4 regions of the Ventrimonas sp. genome follow, and region 4 is predicted to be linked to each of the others. Evidence: predicted binding sites of a transcription regulator. Region 4 holds the regulator's gene; each other region holds the start of a gene.
What was found. The regulator Rex, encoded in region 4, represses fermentation and respiration genes when NADH is low (regulators of the CRP and FNR family bind a similar motif). The targets are predictions, from matches to a motif close to ATTGTTAANTANTTAACAAT.
Positions count from the first base shown of each region.

Region 1: the regulator Rex is predicted to act here: its motif matches at 2,923-2,942, upstream of ACMP1L_RS03520 (oxidoreductase).
Region 2: the regulator Rex is predicted to act here: its motif matches at 3,422-3,441, upstream of ACMP1L_RS10050 (DRTGG domain-containing protein).
Region 3: the regulator Rex is predicted to act here: its motif matches at 1,300-1,319, upstream of fucO (lactaldehyde reductase).

Region 1 covers NZ_DBFCCJ010000020.1:25,943-31,658, reverse strand. The annotation lists gene ACMP1L_RS03530 (ABC transporter ATP-binding protein) at 1-934, shown strand, start outside; gene ACMP1L_RS03525 (ABC transporter ATP-binding protein) at 939-2,852, shown strand; gene ACMP1L_RS03520 (oxidoreductase) at 2,983-4,983, shown strand; gene ACMP1L_RS03515 (shikimate dehydrogenase) at 5,088-5,716, shown strand, end outside.
Region 2 covers NZ_DBFCCJ010000062.1:4,209-9,924, reverse strand. The annotation lists gene ACMP1L_RS10070 (PHP domain-containing protein) at 147-869, opposite strand; gene ACMP1L_RS10065 (hypothetical protein) at 859-1,209, opposite strand; gene ACMP1L_RS10060 ([Fe-Fe] hydrogenase large subunit C-terminal domain-containing protein) at 1,206-2,495, opposite strand; gene ACMP1L_RS10055 (ATP-binding protein) at 2,574-2,999, opposite strand; gene ACMP1L_RS10050 (DRTGG domain-containing protein) at 2,999-3,346, opposite strand; gene ACMP1L_RS10045 (NADH-quinone oxidoreductase subunit NuoE family protein) at 3,602-4,096, shown strand; gene ACMP1L_RS10040 (ATP-binding protein) at 4,100-4,657, shown strand; gene ACMP1L_RS10035 ((2Fe-2S) ferredoxin domain-containing protein) at 4,674-5,051, shown strand; gene nuoF (NADH-quinone oxidoreductase subunit NuoF) at 5,064-5,716, shown strand, end outside.
Region 3 covers NZ_DBFCCJ010000013.1:1,243-6,958, forward strand. The annotation lists gene ACMP1L_RS01785 (class I SAM-dependent rRNA methyltransferase) at 1-340, opposite strand, end outside; gene ACMP1L_RS01790 (TetR/AcrR family transcriptional regulator C-terminal domain-containing protein) at 580-1,155, shown strand; gene fucO (lactaldehyde reductase) at 1,413-2,561, shown strand; gene ACMP1L_RS01800 (Rpn family recombination-promoting nuclease/putative transposase) at 2,755-3,642, shown strand; gene ACMP1L_RS01805 (ABC transporter substrate-binding protein) at 4,175-5,716, shown strand, end outside.
Region 4 covers NZ_DBFCCJ010000053.1:67,111-72,826, reverse strand. The annotation lists partial or broken gene ACMP1L_RS09045 (PLP-dependent transferase) at 38-208, shown strand; gene ACMP1L_RS09040 (ABC-F family ATP-binding cassette domain-containing protein) at 234-2,210, opposite strand; gene ACMP1L_RS09035 (redox-sensing transcriptional repressor Rex) at 2,388-3,059, shown strand; gene ACMP1L_RS09030 (NAD(P)H-hydrate dehydratase) at 3,181-4,701, shown strand; gene alr (alanine racemase) at 4,764-5,716, shown strand, end outside.

The sequences.
Region 1 (5,716 bases), on a different contig from region 4:
AACGGAGCTGACCACCGGACAGCTGTCGTCCCTGATCACCTACGGCGTGCAGATTCTGATATGTGTGATGATGCTCTCCATGGTATTCATCATGACCACCATGGCATCTGAGTGCGCAGAGCGTATCGCGGAGGTGCTGACCCACGAAAGCTCCCTGACTTCCCCGGAAAATGGTGAGAAGCAGGTGGCAGACGGAAGCGTGGATTTCGACCATGTTTCCTTTAAATATTCCGAGAAGAGCAGGAAGTTCGCGCTGGCTGACATTGACCTGCATATTCCGTCCGGTGCTACCGTAGGCATCATCGGCGGAACCGGTTCTTCCAAGACCACCCTGATCCAGCTGATCTCCCGTCTGTACGATGTGACAGAGGGAAGCGTGAGGGTAGCGGGAAAGGATGTCCGGGAATACGATCTGGAATCCTTACGTGACGCGGTTGCGGTTGTGCTTCAGAAAAACGTGCTGTTTTCTGGCACCATTAAGGAGAATATGCGCTGGGGCAACAAGAATGCGACAGATGAAGAAATTCTTCATGCCTGCAGGCTGGCCCAGGCCGATGAGTTTGTCAGTCAGTTTCCGAATGGCTACGACACCTACATTGAACGTGGGGGTACCAATGTTTCCGGCGGACAGAAGCAGCGTCTTTGTATCGCGAGGGCTTTACTGAAAAAACCGCGTATTCTGATCCTGGATGATTCTACCTCTGCGGTGGATACCAAGACCGATGCCCTCATCCGCAAGGCATTCCGCGAAGAGCTTCCGGACACCACCAAGATCATCATCGCACAGCGTATTTCCTCCGTGCAGGATGCGGATTTTATCCTGGTTCTGGACGGCGGACGTATTGTTGAGCAGGGCAATCATGATGAACTGGTGACATTAAATGGAATTTACCGGGAGATCTTTGATTCCCAGACTAAGAGTAAGGAGGCGTAAAGGGATGAGACGAATGAATAACGCAAACGGCTCCGGCATCCGTCCGGGCACCTTTAAGCGCCTGATGGCATATCTGTTTTCCCATTACCGGGTACATCTGATCACAGTTATCATCTGTATCATTGTGACTGCAGTGGCTTCCGTTGGACAGACGGTTTATATCCAGATACTGATCGACCAGTGCATTCTTCCGGGCGTGGAGAGCGGCATGGACAGTGTATGGCCGCAGATGCGCTCCATTTTCACAAGCATGGCTGTGATCTACGCGGTGGGCGTGCTGGCATCCCTGATCTACACCCGCATCATGGCAACGGTAACCCAGGGAACTTTAAAAAATTTCCGTGTGGATATGTTTACCAGGATGCAGACCCTTCCGGTCAAGTATTTTGACACCCACGCCCACGGCGACATCATGAGTACCTATACCAACGATACGGATGCCATCCGTATGATGGTCAGCCAGAGCATGCCGATGCTGGTTCAGTCGATCCTGACCATTCTGGTCATGATCATCATGATGACCCGCTTCAGCATTCCAATGTTCATTGTAGTCTGCCTGTTTGTGGCTGGTATGCTGACCGTGACGAAGAAATTCGGCGGCATGAGCTCCAAATACATGATGTTCCAGCAGCGTTCCCTGGCAGCAGAAGAAGGCTTTGTGGAAGAGATGATGGCAGGCCAGAAGGTGGTCCAGGTTTTCTGTCACGAGGAAGAGGCAAAGCAGGATTTCTTAAAATACAATGAAAAGCTGTTTGAGGACAGCAAGACAGCAAACCAGTATGGTAATGCCCTGATGCCGATCCTTGGCAACATGGGCAATCTGATGTATGTGGTTCTTGCCATTGTTGGCGGCCTGATGGTTTATTTTCAGGCACCGAACCTGACCTGGAGGGGCTTTAGTCCGGTATCTGTCGGAATTATCATCACGTTTTTAGGGATGTCCAGGCAGCTGGCTCAGACCGTGGGCCAGAGCTCCAACCAGGTAGCGCTGATCGCTATGGGTCTTGCAGGTACAGGCCGTATTTTCGAGCTTATTGATGAGGAGCCGGAGGAGGATGAGGGCTTTGTTACCCTGGTCAACGCGAAGCATGATGAGAACGGTGAACTGGTGGAGGCCGACCATCCGACCCACATCTGGGCATGGAAGTATCCGCGTCCGGACGGTACTGTCACCTATACCGAGTTAAAGGGGGATATCCGTCTGGAGCATGTGGATTTCGGTTATGTGCCGGAGAAGCTGGTGCTGCATGATGTATCCCTGTTCGCGAAGCCGGGACAGAAGATCGCGTTCGTAGGTGCAACCGGTGCAGGAAAAACCACCATCACCAATCTGATCAACCGTTTTTACGATATCCCGGACGGCAAGATCCGCTACGACGGCATCAACATCAACAAGATCTGCAAGGCAGACCTGCGCCGATCTCTCGGTGTGGTGCTGCAGGAGGTAAATCTGTTTACCGGAACCGTAATGGACAATATCCGCTACGGACGTCTGGACGCAACGGATGAAGAATGTATCGCGGCAGCAAAGCTGGCCAATGCGGACAGCTTCATCACCCGCCTGCCGGACGGCTACAATACCATGCTGACCGGAAACGGCGCAAGCCTTTCCCAGGGACAGCGCCAGCTGATCTCCATTGCCCGCGCAGCTGTGGCAGATCCGCCTGCCATGATCCTGGATGAGGCCACCAGCTCCATCGATACCCGTACCGAGGCACTGGTACAGCAGGGTATGGACAATCTGATGGAGGGCAGGACCGTACTCGTCATTGCGCACCGTCTGTCGACTATCCGAAACAGTAAGGCCATCATGGTTCTGGATCACGGACGTATCATCGAGCGTGGTGACCACGAAGATCTGATCGCCCAGAAGGGAACATACTATCAGCTGTATACCGGAGCATTTGAGCTGGAGTAAAAAGAATAGAAAAGAATCGAAGAGCATGAAAACCCATAGACGAAATCTATGGGTTTTTTGAATAAAACGAATTGGTATTTTTTTATCATTTGGCTTACATTGTAGATATCAAATTACAACGGAGTAGATCATGAAAAACAAATACCAGCATATTTTCAGTCCCGTGACCATTCGTCATATGACTGTAAAAAACAGAATTGTGATGATGCCGATGGGCACCAATTTTGGAGAGCAGAACGGAGAAATGAGCTTTCTGCACATCAATTACTATGAACAGCGGGCAAAAGGCGGTACCGGACTGCTGATCGTTGAAAATGCCAGTGTGGATTCTCCGCAGGGCTCCAACGGAACGACCCAGCTGCGCATAGATTCGGACAATTACATACCACGCCTGTATAAGCTATGCGAAAATGTTCATAAGCACGGAGCCTGCATCGCCATACAGATCAATCACGCGGGTGCGTCTGCCATGTCATCTCGTATCGGAATGCAGCCGGTTTCTGCCTCAGATGTGCCTTCTAAGGAAGGTGGTGAAATCCCGAGGCCTCTGACAAAGGAAGAAATCCTGCATATTGTCCGTAAATATGCAGAAGCTGCCAGACGTGCACAGATTTGTGGCTTTGACGCAGTCGAGATCCATGCGGGCCATTCCTACCTGATCAGCCAGTTCCTTTCTCCGATCTACAACAAACGGACAGATGAATTTGGCGGTTCCGCTGAAAACCGTACCCGCTTTGCGCATATGATCCTGGAGGCAGTTCGAAAACAGGTCGGGCCGCATTTCCCGATTTTCCTGCGCATCAGCGCGGATGAGCTTATGGAGGGCGGAAATACACTGGAGGACACCCTGGCTTATCTGGAATACCTGGAAAAAGAAGTGGATGTCTTTGATGTTTCCTGTGGCCTGAATGGTTCCATCCAGTACCAGATAGATGCAAATTATCTCCCGGACGGCTGGCGTTCTTATATGGCAAGAGCTGTGAAGGAAAAATTCGGGAAACCCTGCATTGCTGTCGGAAATATCCGTCATCCACAGATCGCGGAGGAAATCCTTGCGAAGGGGGATGCAGATTTTATTGGCATGGGACGCGGCCTGATCGCGGAGCCGGAATGGGTCAACAAGGTTGAATATGGAAACGAATGTGATCTTCGCAGCTGTATTTCCTGCAACATTGGCTGTGCGGGACACCGCATCGGCTTAAACCAGCCCATCCGCTGCACTGTCAATCCGGCGGTAAACAGTGGGGAAGACTATATGAAGCATAAAATCAAAAAGCCCTGCAATGTCGTTGTCATCGGAGGCGGTACCGCAGGCCTGGAAGCGGCATGCACCGCTGCGGAGGTCGGCTGTACAACATTTTTGATTGAAAAAAAAGCAGAGCTGGGTGGTCTTGCATCGGTGATCTCAAAAATTCCGGACAAAAAACGACTTGGAGAATTTCCGCAGTATCTGATCCGCCGGGCGGAAAAGCTGCATAACCTGTTTGTTTTCTGCAACACGCAGGCAACCACAGAGCTTGTGAAAAGCCTGAATCCGGACATCATTGTGAATGCAACCGGATCTGAACCGACGTTGCCGCCGATCCGGGGACTTCACGAGCTTGTTGACAAAGAGGACAGTCATGTTGCAACTGTGTTAAAAATGATCGAGCGGATTCCGGAATATCCGGAGCATATGGAAGGCAGGAAGGTTGTGATCATCGGAGGCGGGGCAGTCGGCCTGGATGTCATGGAATTCTTCACGGAGCGCGGAGCACGGGTATCCATGGTTGAGATGCTTCCCATGATCGGAAACGGACTCGACCCGGTTTCCAGATGTGACATCCATGCAAAACTGAAAAAATATCAGGTGGAGCAGATGGTGAATACGATGCTCCAGGAGGTCAGAAATGACCGGTTTATCGTAAAAACACCGCAGGATGAAATCAAAGAGCTTCCCTTCGATTATGGTTTTATCTGCCTGGGCATGAAAGCCAGCACACCAGTATTAAAAGAGCTTGAAGAGATCTTTTCAGATACCAATGTCGAGATCATAAACATCGGTGACAGCAGGCGTGCGCGCAGGATCATAGAGGGAACAGAAGAGGGAAGAAATATTTTAAGTGTTCTTGAGCGGCACGACTATCTGTAACCTTGAAATTCAGGGTTACGCACCCGGAACCGGAAATGGTTGTATTTGCGCTGCATGCGTGATATAAAAATAAGAGTGTTATTTAAGTGAAAGGGGTATGAATTATGGCAGAAAGAATTACAGGACATACAGAACTGATCGGGTTATTTGCGTATCCGATCCGGCATTCCAATTCACCGGCAATGCACAATGAAGCGTTTGCTTACCTTGGTCTCGACTACGCCTATCTTGCGTTTGAGGTGGACAACAGCACGCTGGAGGATGCGATCAGGGGCTTTCGCGCAATGAAGATGGTCGGAGCCAATGTTTCCATGCCAAATAAAACGGTTGTAGGAAAATATCTGGATAAACTGTCACCGGCTGCAGAGCTCTGCGGTGCAGTGAATACCATCGTCAATGAAAATGGTGTACTGACCGGACATATCACAGACGGTATCGGTTTTATGCAGGCGTTAAAGGATAACGATATCGATGTGATCGGAAAGAAGATGACAATTGTCGGAGCCGGCGGTGCCGCAACAGCAGTAGAGATCCAGGCGGCATTGGACGGAGTAAAGGAAATCTCTATTTTTAATCCGCACGATAAATTCTGGGCTAATGCGGAGGAAACCGTAAAGAAGATCAATGAAAGAACATCCTGCAGGGCTGTTCTCTACGATCTGGATGACAAAGACCGTTTACGGACAGAGATGGCAGATTCCTACCTGTTTGTAAATGGAACCGGTGTTGGAAT
Region 2 (5,716 bases), on a different contig from region 4:
CTGCTGCCACAACTGCGTCATACGGCATTTTCGGTTCAGAAAATGCCTGCCCATGATTTCTAAACTCTATCTTAATCGAAATGAGGGCATTCCGCAAGCACTTAAAAGAGGCACTCCGCAAATCTGCGGAATGCCCATGCAATTTTTTATTCTCCTCTCAGATACGCGATCACCGCCGCCGCGCTTTTCTCCCGCACCTTCATCTTCCACTCCGGCTCATGGATGTGTTCGAGGTAATGTGCGTCGGAATCGCAGATGATGCGGCACTGCTCCAGATAGGGATTGCTCTTTTTTAATTTCTCAAGCGCTGCCATATCGTGCAGCTCCGCTGTCCGGAACTGGCTTTCCGGCGGCACAAAACCCAGGTTTGAGATGAGACTGTTGGCATTTTTATCGATATGGGCCGGGATCATGACACCGCCGTACTGCCCGGTTACAATGTCCCATAATTCATCGAAGGAAAGTTCCGTGCTGTTGATGAGCAAATTGGACTCGGTGCCGATGCAGATATCTTCCTCGTTCATGATCTGCTGCTTTCCGAAGATTTCTTCCCGGTTTGGAAATTTCATCAGTTTTTCGTAGACAAACCGGTCAAATTCCATTGCCGCGGAAAGCTCGGAAAACAGGCAGACTGCGTGTACTTCTTCCGCGGTAGTCAGCTCCATGCCTGGTATGGCAAGCACACCGTACTGCTCCGCCAGCTTCAGAACCGCCGGACAGTTGCGGCAGGAGTTATGGTCCGTCACCGCGATCACATCCAGACCCTTGATGGCCGCCATGCCCACAATATTGCCCGGAGTCATGTCGTCATCCCCACAGGGGGAAAGGCAGGAGTGAATATGCAGGTCGTAGCTTAATTCACGCTCCATGCGCTTCTCCCTGCATCTGCTGCCATACCCACAGTGCCGCCTCAAACACCGGCTTCTCCGTGGACAGCACCATGATATCCTGCTGCTCTGCCTTTTTCCTGGCTGTCTCATCCAGCGCAGCACCTTCCGCCAGAATGATACAGGCGGCATCGGCCAGGGTGGCTACCGCCAGCGTATTCATATTTCCCATGACCGTAACCCAGGCGCAGCCCGCCGGAGCTTTTCCCATAGCCACGCTTAAGAGATCACAGCAAAACGGGGTCGTGATTTCCCGTTCCGGGTCATCTCCCACATGGATCACCTGAAATTTTCCACTGTCCAGAAGATCTTTTACCTTCACCTTTCTCCTCCTTTTTCCTGCTCCATGAGCTTCCTGAGCTGCTCCTTCATAATATAGACGCAGTCCTCTTCCTTCGCCTCACCTTTGGAAATATCCTCCGCCAATGCTTTGCACGATGGCGCGCCGCAGGCACCGCAGTCCAGGCCTGGAAGCTGTTTACACAAGGCCTCGATCCGGCTTAACCGGGCGAAGCTTTCCATCATGGTCTCGCCCAGATTATAGACCGGCTCATACTCCACGCTCTGCGTCCATGACATCAGCTCTTCTGCCTTTTCTTCCGTCTCTGCATCCATGTGGCTTCTTGCCACCGGCATATACTTACGCAGATGTTTCAGCTTCACTTCTGCCACATACGGATTTTCCACCGTCAGCACGCCTCCCACGCAGCCGCCGCTGCAGGCATCCAGTTCCACAAATTTTAAATTGGTAAACTTCTGGTCTTCCATATCCTCCAGCACCCGGATCACATTCTCAATTCCGTCTGCTGCAAGGTAGCTTTCCGTAAACAGGCCTCCTGCTTCCCCTCCATTGTGTCCCCAGCTGATGCCGATCTTGCCAGAAATGCTGATGTTCTCCGGGTCTTCATCTACCTGCTTCATATATTTTAAAAGCTGTGGGTACACATCCTTGATGGCAAGCACGCAGTCAATTTCACTCTTTTCTGTCCCGATCGGTGATTTTGCGTACGTTACCTTTGACGGACACGGAGAGATAAAGCAGATGCCGATGTCTTCTCGTGCAAGTCCCGTCCTTTCCATAGCCCGCTTCACAGCCAGCCCGGCAGCCACCTCCACCGGTGGATTTAAGGGCAGCAGATGCGGGATCAGATTCGGGAACCGCACCCGGATCAGCCGTACCACGCTGGGGCACGCCGTGCTGATCAGCGGCAGCTGATCCTCATGCTCCGTCAGATAGGAACGGGTTGCCTCACTCACAAGTTCTGCAGCCGCACTCACCTCGAACACATCATCAAAACCCATAAGCAAAAGCGCATGCAGCACAATGTTGATGTCATCCAGATTGTTAAACTGACTATATAAAGAAGGAGCCGGAAGCGCTACCTTGTAACGGAAGCGTTCCATCTCCTGCAGTTGATCATAGACTGCGTGTTTTGCGTGATGGGGACAGACCCGGATGCATTCGCCACAGTCAATACAGAATTTTTTGTTGATCCGGGCTTTGCCATCCTGCACGCGGATTGCCTGGGTGGGGCAGCGCTTGATACAGTTGATACAGCCCTTGCACAATTCCTCATCCAGTCGTACGGAATGGTAAAACTTATCCATGCCGCTTTTCACCTCCAAATGTCAATTTCCGGTGTTTTCGGAAACTTCTGGCTTTTGCCAGCACATTCCGGCACATACTCACGTCAGATTCACTTCCATCGTGATCTTTGTGCCTACACCTAATTTTGTTACTATCTCCATGTCATCGGTATATTTCTTCATATTTGGCAGGCCCATTCCGGCCCCGAATCCGAGGTTTCTCACCTCGTCCGGCGCAGTGGAATAACCCGCCTGCATGGCAAGCTCAATATCCGGAATACCCGGGCCCACATCATCCAATACCATCCGTACCTTTTCCGGCGTGATCTCCACCGTAATTTCACCGCCGTTTGCGTGGATCACCATATTGATCTCGCCCTCGTACATGGCGATGGCCACCTTACGCACGGCCTCCGGACTGATGCCAAGCTGCTTTAGCTTTCCCTTTACATCACTGCTGGCTTCTCCTGCCCGGGTAAAATCATCTGCCGAAACATGGTATTGCAATACGATCGCATTTTCCATCAGATTGCACCTCCGCCAAGTCCTGCTCTGTAGAGCATGCCGCAGGTAGAAAACATACGGTGTCCCGTTTCCATGACGATCAGATCACGATCCTTTGCCATGGCAAGGATCGTTTCATCCGGATGCTTTCTCCGGACAAAGATGAGACAAACAATATCCAGCATCTCTGCTGTCCGGATGACCTGCGGATTGCAAAGTCCTGTGATCAGGACCGAATGATCTTTTGAAAACGCCAGCACATCGCTCATCATGTCCGATGCGCAGGCACTGGTGATCTCGCGGTCCAGAAATTCTTCTCCTACCAGCACCTGCGCGCCGAGGATTTTCTGAACATCTCTTGCTGTCATAAGCAGATTCCCCCTGTCATAAAGAATAAATAAAGCATGGCTGCATATTGGTTGAGCCATTTTATTGCAGCTCATCTTGTCATATTTTTGTCAGTCCAGACAATTTTATAGTGTAAGAATATCATTTATTATGTAAATAATCAACAAAAATATATTTTTAATTTTAAACCAATGCTTGATTTTTGTGGATTTTTTTTCATCTTCATGTTAATATATTATATACATTTTACAAACACATTTAGGAGGAGGGTTTACATGGCTTGTAAAAAAGAGACGGTTCCGTTCAGCGGAACACCGGAGCAGGAGGCTGCTTTAAAAAAGGTGATCGCTGAACTTAAGGACACCCAGGGCGCACTCATGCCGATTATGCAGCAGGCTCAGGATATTTACGGCTACCTGCCGATCGAAGTCCAGACTATGATTTCCGATGAAACCGGAATCCCGTTAGAAAAGATCTACGGCGTTTCCACATTCTATTCCCAGTTCGCACTGCAGCCAAAGGGCAAATATCAGATTTCCGTATGCCTTGGCACTGCCTGCTACGTAAAAGGCTCCGGCGCCATTTTTTCAAAACTGGAAGAGCTTCTTGGCATCACCAACGGAGAGTGCACTCCGGACGGGCGTTTTTCGCTGGATTCGTGCCGCTGTGTCGGCGCCTGCGGACTGGCTCCCGTCATGATGATCAACGACGAAGTTTACGGACGGCTCACCCCGGACGACATTCCCGGCATCCTTGCCAAATATCAATAGCCTATGATGCCGGAAATTTCCTTAAACATCCTTGACGTAGCAGAAAATTCCACCCGTGCCGGCGCATCCCTGGTACAGATTACCGTAGATGTACAGCCGGAAGCGGACAAACTCACTGTCATCATCACGGATGATGGCTGCGGCATGACACCAGAGCAGATCAGACAGGTTACCGATCCGTTCTACACCAGCCGTACCACCAGAAAGGTAGGCCTGGGCGTTCCTTTTTTCAAATTTGCCGCCGAAAGTACAGGCGGAAGTTTCTCCATCGAATCAGAGCCCGGAAAAGGAACCATGGTCACTGCGGTCTTCACCTTAAATCACATTGACCGGATGCCTCTCGGTGACATGACTGCCACCATCCACACTCTGATCCAGGGCCACCCGGCAACCGATTTTCTCTATGTTTACCGCTGCGGCAACAAAGAATTTTCCCTGGATACCCGCGAGATGCGTGCCATCCTTGGAGACGTTCCCCTTACCGCACCTGAAATTTCCAGCTACCTCAAAGACTATCTGACTGAAAACAAACTTGAAACCGACGGAGGATCGGTTTATTAAGGAGGACCAACCTAACATGAAAAGCCTTGAAGAATTAAGAGCAATCCGCGAGAGGATGCAGAGTCAGGTCAGCATGCGTGCAGAAGACCACACTCATACCCGCGTTGTAGTCGGCATGGCTACCTGCGGCATCGCCAGCGGTGCCAGACCTGTCTTAAATGCCCTTTCCACTCTGGTTCAGGAAAAGGGCCTGACCGATAAAATTTCCGTTACCCAGACCGGCTGTATCGGTCTTTGCCAGTATGAGCCTATCGTAGAAGTCATGGAGCCGGGCAAGCCGAAGGTTACTTATATCAAAATGAATGCGGACAAGGCTGCCGAGGTGGTAGAGCGCCATCTGATCGGCGGACACATTGTCGAAGAATATACCTTAAATTCTGCAGATCTGAAATAAGGAGGACAACAGATGTATCGTTCACATGTATTGGTTTGCGGTGGAACAGGCTGTACCTCCTCCGGAAGCCAGCAGATTATGGAAACATTAAAAGAAGAGATCAAAAAGGCCGGACTGGAAAAGGAAGTCTCCGTAGTCCAGACCGGATGTCACGGTCTCTGCGCCCTGGGCCCGATCATGATCGTCTACCCGGATGCCAGCTTCTACTCCATGGTAAAGGTAGAAGATATTCCTGAGATCGTTCAGGAGCACTTATTAAAGGGACGTGTCGTTACCCGTCTCCTCTACCAGGAGACAGTTACCCCAGCCGGTGTCAAGGCCCTGATCGACACAGATTTCTACAAGAAGCAGCACCGTATTGCCCTGCGCAACTGCGGCATCATCAACCCGGAAGTCATTGAAGAGTACATCGGAACCGGCGGCTATCAGGCCCTGGGCAAGGTCCTTACCGAGATGACTCCGGACGATGTCATCCAGTGCCTGATCGACTCCGGCCTGCGCGGACGCGGCGGCGGCGGATTCCCAACCGGTCTCAAATGGAAACTGGCCAAGCAGAATGAAGCTGACCAGAAATACGTCTGCTGTAACGCAGATGAGGGTGACCCGGGCGCATTCATGGATCGCTCCGTCTTAGAGGGTGACCCGCACGCGGTACTGGAGGCTAT
Region 3 (5,716 bases), on a different contig from region 4:
TGACGATACCCGGCAGGAAATCTGCCTCGCCGAAGATCAGGCGGCAGCTGGAAGTGTCTACGGTTGTTTTGCGGTACTCCCAGGCGTCACGGACACGCATCTCAATGAAAGTGTCATCGACCACGGTATCTTTTTTGCGGGTCATCATACGGACGGTGATTTTGGAGCGGGTGTTGATAAAGCCCTGGCCCATCGGATAGCCGTCAAAGTCAGAAACGAAAACCATATCACCGTTTTCGAACTCTCCCTCAATTTTGTCAATCTCGTTATCATAGATCCAGGCACCGCCGGCCTTCAAGGTGCGGCCTTCGCCTTTTTTTAAAATTACATTTGCGGACATGTATGTACTCCTTATTGTGAATAGGTTATTGCTTCGTGCATTTTTATTTCCCAAATATTGTAACATAAGCCGCGGAGGCTTACAACCGGGAAAAGAAAAAGCAGGATGTCAATGCGATTTGGTATGTGTTTTCCGGACGTATACGAAACCGTAACCGAAATTCGGGTAATCTGCTTGCTGTGGGACTGCGGTAATGATACAATATTGTAAGGAAATGTAAGGAGAAAGATAGCAGCATGATGGAACAGAAGACGACACAGGAAAAGCATGACCGTGCCAAATACAAGCTGGCGGCCTCCATCAAGGAGTGCATGAAGACCACCCCGGTGGACCGCATCACGGTGAAGGATATTGTGGAGGGCAGCGGCCTGACCCGCCAGACCTTTTACCGCAATTTCAAAGATAAATACGATCTCATCAACTGGTATTTTGACAAGCTGGTGCTGCAGTCCTTCGAGCAGATCGGCATGGGGAATACAGTAGGAGAGAGCCTGACCCAGAAGTTTGAGTTTATTTTAAATGAGAAGGCATTTTTTACCGAGGCTTTCCGGTCGGATGATTACAACTCTGTGAAGGAGCACGACTTTGAACTGATTCTGCAGTTTTACAAAGATCTCATTGCCAGAAAGACCAGCCGCCCGTTGGAGGAAGAGATGGAGTTTCTTCTGGAGATGTATTGCCGCGGGTCTGTGTATATGACAGAAAAATGGGTGCTTGGCGGGATGAAAGATACTCCGCGCCGCATGTCGGACAAGCTGGTGGAGGCAATGCCGCCGAAGCTGGAGAAAGTATTTTCAGAGCTGGAGCTTTTGTGAAAAAGCCGACGATTCTGCGAAACAGAGAAATTCCTGGGAAATTGAAAGATAGATAAAAATATACAATAAAAATTGTGAAAAACCAACAAATATAAGAAGAAAGTGACATAAGTGATACTTTGTCACTTTCTTTTTCTTGTTGCAGTTGTTAAAATAATATCAGCACGAAGCGGAAATGAGCTACAGAGTGCCGCTTAGAAGAGATGCAAACAGAAATTGAAAATCAAATGAGTATAGGCTCAAGGAGGATTTTTATCATGGCAAACAGAATCGTATTAAATGAAACTTCTTATCATGGCGCAGGCGCTATCAAAGAGATTGCAAATGAAGTAAAAGTCAGAGGCTTCGCAAAAGCTTTCGTATGTTCCGACCCGGATCTGATCAAATTTGGCGTAACCAAGAAGGTGACCGATGTCCTGGATGAGGCTGGTCTTGCTTATGAGATTTACTCCAATATCAAACCAAACCCGACCATCGAGAATGTACAGACCGGCGTTGCAGCATTTAAGGCATCCGGCGCTGACTATCTCATCGCCATCGGCGGCGGTTCTTCCATGGATACCGCAAAAGCCATCGGCATCATCATCAACAACCCGGAGTTTGAGGATGTAAGAAGCCTTGAGGGCGTAGCTCCGACCAAGAAACCGTGCGTACCGATCATCGCAGTTCCGACCACCGCAGGTACCGCAGCAGAGGTTACCATCAACTACGTTATCACCGATGTTGAGAAAAAACGTAAATTTGTATGTGTAGACACTCACGATATTCCGGTTGTCGCAGTCATCGACCCGGATATGATGTCCAGCATGCCGAAGGGCCTGACCGCTTCCACCGGTATGGATGCCCTGACCCATGCAATTGAGGGATATATTACCAAGGGCGCCTGGGAGATGACCGATATGTTCCACTTAAAAGCAATCGAGATCATTTCCAACTCCTTACGCGGTGCAGTTGCAAACACTCCGGAGGGCAGAGAAGGAATGGCTCTGGGCCAGTATGTAGCAGGCATGGGCTTCTCAAACGTAGGTCTTGGTATTGTTCATTCCATGGCACACTCCCTGGGTGCTGTTTATGATACTCCACACGGCGTAGCAAACGCAATCCTTCTTCCGACCATTATGGAGTACAACGCTCCGTGCACCGGTGACAAGTACAAATACATCGCAAAGGCTATGGGCGTTGAGGGTGTAGAAACCATGAGCCAGGAAGAGTACCGCAAGGCTGCTGTAGACGCTGTGAAGAAGCTGTCAGCAGATGTAGGTATCCCGGCAGACTTAAAGGCCATCGTAAAAGAAGAGGATCTGGATTTCCTGTCTGAGTCCGCATACGCAGACGCATGCCGTCCGGGTAACCCGAGAGATACTTCCGTAGAGGAGATCAAGGAGCTGTATAAGTCCTTAATGTAATAAAATCATGAGATAAAGATAGGGCCAGAGAAAATCGCTTTAGAAACGGTTTTCTCTGGCCGTTCTTATGAATCCTGCTTACCGCTGTGAATAATTCCCGGGCCGGGCGGGGCAGTACGATATTTTGTTGCAGACATACGGAAAATGTGATAACCTACATATATAGGATTCCTCTGTATTATGGAGGAAGTATATGAGTAAAAAAACACTGGAAGAACTGGTATTTCATGATGATTTTATGTTTGCAGCTGTCATGATGGATGCGGAGAATTGCCGCTGCTTTCTGGAACGTGTGTTGGAAATTGCAATTGAAAAGGTGGAAATCAACACAGAGCATAGTTTCTTTTTTAATCCGGAATGCAAAAGCATCCGCATGGATGTGTTTGCAAAAGATGTGAACCGAACACATTATGACATTGAAATGCAACTGGTAAAAAAAGACAGTCTGGAAAAGCGAAGCCGTTATTATCATAGCCAGATGGATGTGGAAATGCTGGAAAAAGGAAAGGGATACAGCGAGCTTCCTGATGCCTACGTCATTTTTGTATGCAACTTTGATCCGCTTGGTGAGAAAAAATGCCGTTATACCATTCGCAAATATTGCGAGGAAACCGGCAAGACATTTGCGGATGGTGTCTGCACGGTTTTTTTGAACACAAAAGGGGAAAATCGTGATGAAGTACCGAAAGAACTGGCAGCATTGCTTGATTTCGTAAAGGCAGATCTGGCTGGAATCGAAGCTGATTACGAAGACCCATTTGTAGAACAGCTTCAGAATTCTGTGCGTCGGATCAAAAAAAACCGAAAAATGGGGGAACGTTATATGATGTTTGAGCAGTATATGCAGGAATATGTCCAGGAACATGCAGACGAAATTCGTGAAGAAGCAAGAGCAGAAGGCTTGGAGCAGGGCATCGAGCAGGGCATTGAGCAGGGCATCGAGCAGGGCCGGGAAGAAACCGTAGCCAGATTGAACAAGCTGAATTCCTGTTTGTTATCAGCCAATCGCCTGTCTGATCTGCAGCGTGCGCTGCAGGATCCGGAGTATCAGAAACAATTACTTAAGGAATTTGGAATTTAGCAGCAAAACAAACCGTTTCATGCGGTTGGGTTCGTGTGTGAATTTCGGAAAAAGTCTGGCTCATATCTCAATGAGCCGCTTTGCCTGAATGGCGAAATCTATTTGTAGTACATATCTTATAATCAAGGTCATTTCGACCGAAATCAAAATAGATACAGGGGAATTCTATACCATAAAAAAGGGACAACCGGGAATTACTTGTTGCCCTGTAAAAAACATGATATAAAATGATAGATAGTTATGAAAAAGGAAACAAAGGGGATACCATGGAAGAATGGATGGAGAAGGAGCAGAGGATTCTGGATTTGTGGAAGTAGAAATGCAGGTCGCCCCTTTCAGGGCCTTTACCTCCTCTTCTCGAAATCTCTGCCTCATCCCTCGAAATGATATTGAAAATCCCCTTTCAATGTGGTATGATTTCCTCATTAGCGGACATTTTAAAACTCAGTGAACATGCAAATGCAATGGTGCATCCTTTCGGGGCAATGCACCATTTTCGGGTTTTAAATGGTTCCAGGTAAAGGAGGATATTATGAAAAAGAAGATCAGTCTTATGCTGGCGGCTGCTCTGACAGCAGGTCTGGCGCTGACCGGCTGCGGCGGCAGCAAAACTTCCGATACAACAGATAATACTGCAGGCGCTGAGAACGAGAGCACGGCCGAGGTAAAGGGTGTGGATGTGGATACCACCGGTTACCTGGTTGCGGCTCTGAACGCAGATATTCAGACTGCGGATGTGCAGAAAACTTCCAAGGACTACGAGGTGCCGTTTAATATTTTTGATCGTCTGGTAGATGTTGAGGTGGGCACGGACGGCAATTCCAAGATTGTCCCGAGTCTGGCCGAAAGCTGGGATATTTCCGATGACGGCCTGGAGTATACCTTCCATTTAAGACAGGGTGTGAAGTTCCACAATGGCAATGACTTTACAGCAGAGGATGTGACGTACACCTTCCACCGCATGCTGACCGTAGAAGGTGGCGTGAATACCGAGTTTATTGACCAGATCAAGGGCGCGGATGAGCTCCTGGCAGGCGAGACGGATACCCTGGAAGGTGTTGAGGTGGTAGATGACTACACCATCAAGGTTACCTTAAAGGAGCCGTTTGCAGGCTTCCTGGCAAGCATTTCTTCTCCGGGTGTTTCTATTTACGACAGCGAGGCCACCGAGGCAGCGGGCGATCAGTTCGGCATGGATCCGGCTGTGACGGTTGGTACCGGCCCGTTTGAGTTTTCGTCCTGGAGCTTCAACAACCAGCTGGTTCTGACACGCAATGAGGATTACTGGAAGGGAGCTTCCGGGCTTCCGGGTGTTGTCATCAAGATCATTCCGGATACCGAGACCCAGTCCATGATGTTTGAAAGCGGAGAACTTGACATTCTCGACCTGGATTATGCTGCAGATTCTGCAGACCGCTTCACCGAGACTTATCCGGATCAGATCGTACAGGGCCCGCGTGTGGGTATCGTGTACTTTACCATGAACTTTAATAAGGAGCCGTTCCAGGATGTCAGAGTCCGCAAGGCGGTTCAGATGTCGATTGACCGCCAGGCTATTCTGGATGCCCTTTACGGCGGCAGAGGCCAGGTGGAGCAGGGAATCTTCCCACACGGTCTTATCGGCTTTAATCCGGATCAGGAGGAAATCAAGTACGATCCGGAGGCTGCGAAGGCGCTGCTTGCCGAGGCCGGCTATGCAGATGGCTTTGATATGGAGATTGCGGCAGACAGTTCCGCATCCGATACCATGACCATGGCGCTGGAGATTGTCAGCGATCAGCTTGCCGAGGTTGGCATCCGCGCAGAAATCAAGAATTACGATGAATCTACCTGGTTAGAAACCAGAAAATCCGGTGAGCTTGGTTCCTTCATGTCTACCTGGTCCGCAGATTACAACGATCCGGATAACTTTATCTATACCTTCTTCGGCAATGAAGAGAAAACAAGGATCCGTTCCATTAACTATCCGGATACGGAGGTGATGGAGCGTGTAGCAAAAGCGCGTACCATTGTAAATGAGGATGAACGTCTTGCAGAGTACAAGGCGCTGGAAGAGAAGCTCATCCACGAGGAC
Region 4 (5,716 bases):
CTGGAAAAGGTCGTGGCATCCCTGGAGAATGGTGTAGACGCTTCTGACTTATCCGACTACGCAGACCCATGCGGATGTTCCAAAGGAAATTCAGGAAAAGAACGGACTGACGGACGCAACTCTGCGTATGTCTGTGGGCATTGAGAATGTGAAAGATTTGATCGCGGAGCTGGACCAGGTGTTTTGTGAGATTGAGAATGAGCAGTAGCAGCACAGAAAAAAGAGCCGGCAGATTATTCTGCCAGCTCTTCCCAGGTTTCATAGAGTTCTTCCAGCTTTTGCTGGAGGGACTCTTTTTCGTTATTCAGTTCCACGAGGCGGGTAACGTCGGTGTATATTTCCTCCTGAGAGAGAAGCGTATCAATTTCGCTGTCCCGGGTCTCCAGTCTGTGAATCTCGTCCTCGACCTTCTTTAAGTCGTTCTGACGTTTGCGGATGCGGGCCTGCTCCTCTTTCTGGGCTTTCCAGTCCAGCTTGACCTCGGTTTCTGCTGAGGACTTTGTCATGCCGGGAACTCCCGTAGCTTTTAAGCTGCCGTTTGCGGCTGCAGTTCCGATGGCGCGGTCGCGCCCGGTATGCGTGGGGTCCACATAGAGCTCCTTCATGAGCTCCTTCTTTTCCAGATAGTAGTCATAGTTGCCGATATAGTTTAAGAAGGTCTGACCAGTCAGTTCGAGAATACGGGTGGCAGTCTGGTTGATGAAGTAACGGTCATGGGAGACATAGAGTACAGTTCCGGTATAATGTTTCAGTGCATTCTCCAAAATCTCCTTGGAAATGATGTCCAGGTGGTTGGTCGGCTCATCGAGAATCAGAAAGTTAGCCTCAGAGAGCATAAGCTTGGCCAGGGAAACACGGCCACGTTCGCCACCGCTTAAGTCAGAAATGCGTTTGAATACATCGTCCCCGGTGAACAGGAAGGCAGCCAGTATGTTGCGTACCTGGGTGTTGGTCAGATTCGGGTAGGCATCCTGTACCTCCTCAAATACTGTCTTTTCCATATGAAGGACGTGATGCTCCTGGTCGTAGTAGCCGATGTGCACCTTGGAACCCAGGGTGATGGTGCCGGTGTCGGCAGGAAGCATACCATTGATGATTTTTAAGATGGTGGTCTTGCCGGTTCCGTTGTTGCCGATGATGGCAACCCGTTCTCCCCGCTTTACTTCCATATCAACATGGGAGAAAAGATGGGTGCTGCCGAAGGATTTGCTTAAATCCCGGATGGTGAGAACATCGTTGCCGCTGACGATATTTGGTTCCAGGCTGATGCGCATCTCATCCTGGATCTCAGCCGGCTTGTCCAGCACCTGGATCTTGGAAAGCATCTTCTCACGGCTTTCAGCCCGCTTGATGGATTTCTCACGGTTGAAGGATTTTAATTTGGTGATGACCTCTTCCTGATGCCTGATCTCCTGCTGTTGGTTTAACCAGGCCTTCATCTGGGCGGCTCGGATCATGGCCTTTTTTTCACTGTAGGCGGTGTAGTTGCCAAGGTAAACGCAGGCATGCCCCTGCTCCAGCTCTACCACTTTGGTGACTACTCGGTTTAAGAAATAGCGGTCGTGGGCTACGATGATGACAGCTCCGTTATAATTTAACAAGTAAGTCTCCAGCCAGGCAATGGATTCCATGTCCAGGTGGTTGGTTGGCTCATCTAAAAGGATAATATCCGGGCGGGAGAGAAGCAGTTTGCCTAAAGATACGCGGGTTTTCTGGCCGCCGGAGAGGGTAGACACGGTTTTGTCAAACTCGTCTTCGGTAAAGCCAAGGCCCTTTAAGACACCGGTCAGTTCACTTTTCCATGCGTAGCCATTTTCCAGTTCAAAGGTATGGCTTAAGCGGCTGTATGCAGCCAGCATCTGTTCCAGTGCTTCTCCGGAGGCATTCTGCATATTGAGCTCCAGCTCGCGGATCTGCTGTTCCATATCGATGATGGGCTGCTTGACTTCTTTTAATTCCTCATAGATGGTACGGCTGCTGTCCAGATCCTGGTGCTGCGCCAGGTAGCCGAGGGTTTTGCCCTTTGCGAGAACGACCTCGCCGGAATCCGCTGACAGCTCGCCGACAATGATCTTTAAGAGAGTAGACTTTCCGGCACCGTTGATGCCTACGATGGCAGCCTTTTCCTGATCTTCTATATGAAAAGATACTTCGGACAGAATCTCATCCGTGCCGAAGGCTTTGCTGATGTGATTGCATGATAAAATCATAGATAACTCCATTTCGTTACGTTTTCTACTATAAGACTTATCAAGTATAATATAGGCTTTCAACACTTGTAAAGGACTTTCTTCTGATTTTTTGTTTCGAAATTGTTTGAACATTGACATAGATTTCGCAAACGGTTATAATAGATTTTAATAGTTTACGTATAGGAGATGTGCAACATGGAAAACAGAGAGATATCCAAAGCAGTTATTACAAGACTCCCGAGGTATTACCGTTATCTCGGAGAGCTTTTGGAATCAGGTGTAGAGCGTATCTCATCCAATGAGCTGAGTACCAGGATGAAGGTGACTGCTTCCCAGATTCGTCAGGATTTAAATAACTTTGGAGGATTCGGTCAGCAGGGTTATGGTTATAACGTAAAATACCTGTATACAGAGATCGGAAAGATCCTTGGAATCGACCGCCAGCATAACCTGATCATTATTGGTGCCGGAAATCTTGGTCAGGCCATTGCAAATTATGCAAATTTTGAAAAGCGCGGTTTTATGATCAAAGGCATGTTTGACATTAACCCGAGACTGATCGGGCTTGTGGTACGCGGAATTGAGATCCGCGGAGTAGATGATCTGGAGCAGTTTATCAAAGATAATGATGTTCAGATGGCAGCACTGACCATTCCGAAAACAAAAGCTCCGGAGCTGGCTGACCGTCTGGTCAATGCGGGAATTAAAGGAATCTGGAACTTTGCCCATCTGGATCTGAATGTTCCGGACGATGTTGTGGTGGAGAATGTTCATCTTTCCGAGAGCCTTATGCGCCTGTCTTATCGGGTATGCAGCATGCAGGACCGGAAAGAGGAAGAGGAAAAGAAAGCTCAGAGAGAGTCCTAGAGGCAGAGCGAAACAGAGGTAAAAGCCGACAGGCGGGGATACGATCAGTTCTCCTGCCTGCCGGTTTTTTGAGTTTCCATCCATCCTTTACAGGGGAGCGGAATCAGAGAGGAGACGGAACATGGATTACGCAGTAACGGCACAGCAGATGAAAGCGATTGACCAGAATACCATAAAAAACATCGGCATTCCGTCCATGGTGCTTATGGAGCGGGCTGCCCTGGCTGTGGCGGAGGCCGCAGAGCATATGGCGAAAGAGCGGAATCTGGGGAAAAAAGCCCGGATCCTGGCTGTGTGTGGTACCGGAAACAATGGCGCGGACGGAGTGGCAGCAGGACGCATCCTGCAGGGACGCGGATATAACGTAAGTCTCCTGCTTGTCGGCAATCCGGAGCACGATTCAGAAGAGATGAAGACTCAGAAGCAGATCGCCCGAAATCTGGATCTTGCGCAGTGCACGGCAGCAGAGTATCAGGAGGCACCATGTGATATCATTCTTGATGCAGTGTTTGGGATCGGTCTTGGCCGGGAAATTGGCGGGGAATACCGGAAGGTCCTGGAAATGCTGGCTTCTCTGCGGGAGCAGTATGGAACCGGAGTGATCGCGGTAGACACGCCGTCCGGGATCCATGGAACGACCGGTGAAATCATGGGAATTGCCCTGGAGGCCGATATTACCGTGACCTTTGGCTTTGCAAAAACCGGTCTTCTGCTTTATCCCGGAAAATATTATGCAGGAAACCTTGTGGTAGCCGACATCGGATTCCCTCAGGCCAGTCTGCTGAAGGCCGGATGGGATGCAAAGCTGATTACACCGGATGATCTGTCCTGGCTTCCAAAGCGTCAGCCGGATGGGAATAAAGGGACATTTGGCAAAGTTCTGGTCATCGCGGGAAGCAGAGGCATGAGCGGAGCGGCTTATTTTTCAGCGCTTGGTGCTTACCGTACCGGCGCCGGTCTGGTGAAGATCCTGACTGTGCCGGAAAACCGGCAGGTTCTTCAGACACAGCTTCCAGAAGCAATCATAAGCTGTTATGATCCGGATCAGGAGGAGACTATGCAGAAAATCCTGGAGGCGGAGTGTGCCTGGGCCGACGTGATCGTGGCAGGACCCGGCCTGGGACAGGAGGCATATACGGAATATCTTCTGGAGACGGTTTTGTCAGATTCCTATGTTCCCATTGTGCTGGACGCAGACGGACTTAACTGTGTGGCATCCCATCCTTACCTGACACGCTATTTTACGGAGAACATCATTATCACGCCCCATATGGGGGAGATGAGCCGCCTGACTTCGGTTCCCATAGCAGATCTAAAAAAGGATCCGCTGGAGGAGGCAAGAGCCTACAGTGCCCGCTATGGGGCGGTCTGTGTGCTCAAGGATGCGGTCACAGTCATTACCGATAAGGATGGTGCCGCCTGGATCAACCGGAGCGGCTGCAGTGCCATGGCCAAGGGAGGATCCGGCGATGTGCTGACCGGCGTGATCGCAGGATTATTGGCCCGGGGCATGGATGGCGCGGAGGCAGCAGCATTTGGCGTGTATGTGCACGGACGTGCCGGGGAGTATGCGGCAGCGGCATTGGGAGAGAATAGCGTACTTGCCACAGATCTGGCAGACAGTATTTTAAAAGAAGCTTAAACAGATAAAACAAAAAAGCCGGAAACGGCAAAACAGACAGAAACGAGGAACAGAACAAGAGTATGAAGCACATGCAGTATATGCGGGTTTATGCACCTGTAGATTTGGATGCCATTGTTTTTAATCTGGAATCCATGCGCAAAAATATTGACCGGGAGACGGGCATGCTCGGAGTGATCAAGGCAGATGCTTACGGGCATGGCTCTGTGCCGGTAGCTGCTGCCATCGAAGATTATGTGGATGGCTTTGCGGTGGCCACCGCAGACGAAGCCATGCTGCTGCGCCGCAACGGCATTCAGAAGATGATCCTGATCCTGGGAGTGACCCACCCTTCCCGCTATCAGGAACTGATCGAGAACGAGATCCGTCCGGCTATCTTTACCATGGCGCAGGCAAAGCCGCTGTCTGAGGCAGCGGTAAATATGAAAAAAACAGCAAAGATCCATCTGGCTCTGGATACCGGCATGCGCCGCATTGGTCTTGAGGCAGATGAATCCGGAGCGGATCTTGCAGCTGCTATCGGTGCGCTTCCCGGCATTGAGGTCGAGGGCCTGTTCACACATTTTTCCAGGGCCGATGAGATGGAGAAGACGTCGGCTATGACTCAGTTAGGTCGTTATCTTCATTTTACGGAGCTGCTGAAAGCACGCGGTCTAGAAATCCCGATCAAACACTGTTCCAACAGCGCCGGCATCATCGATCTGCCGCAGGCGAATTTAAACTGCGTACGCGCCGGCATTACCATGTATGGCATGTATCCATCCGAAGAAGTACAGAAAGACAAGGTGCCGTTAAAGCCGGCGCTGGGTTTAAAATCTTTCGTGACCTATGTAAAGGAACTCGGACCGGGAGAGGAGATCAGCTATGGCGGTACCTATGTGACGGAGCGCACCATGCGTATAGCTACCGTGGCAGTGGGATATGGGGATGGATATCCGCGAAGCTTGTCCAACTGTGGCTATGTGCTGATCTGCGGTAAACGTGCCCGCATTCTGGGACGGGTCTGCATGGACCA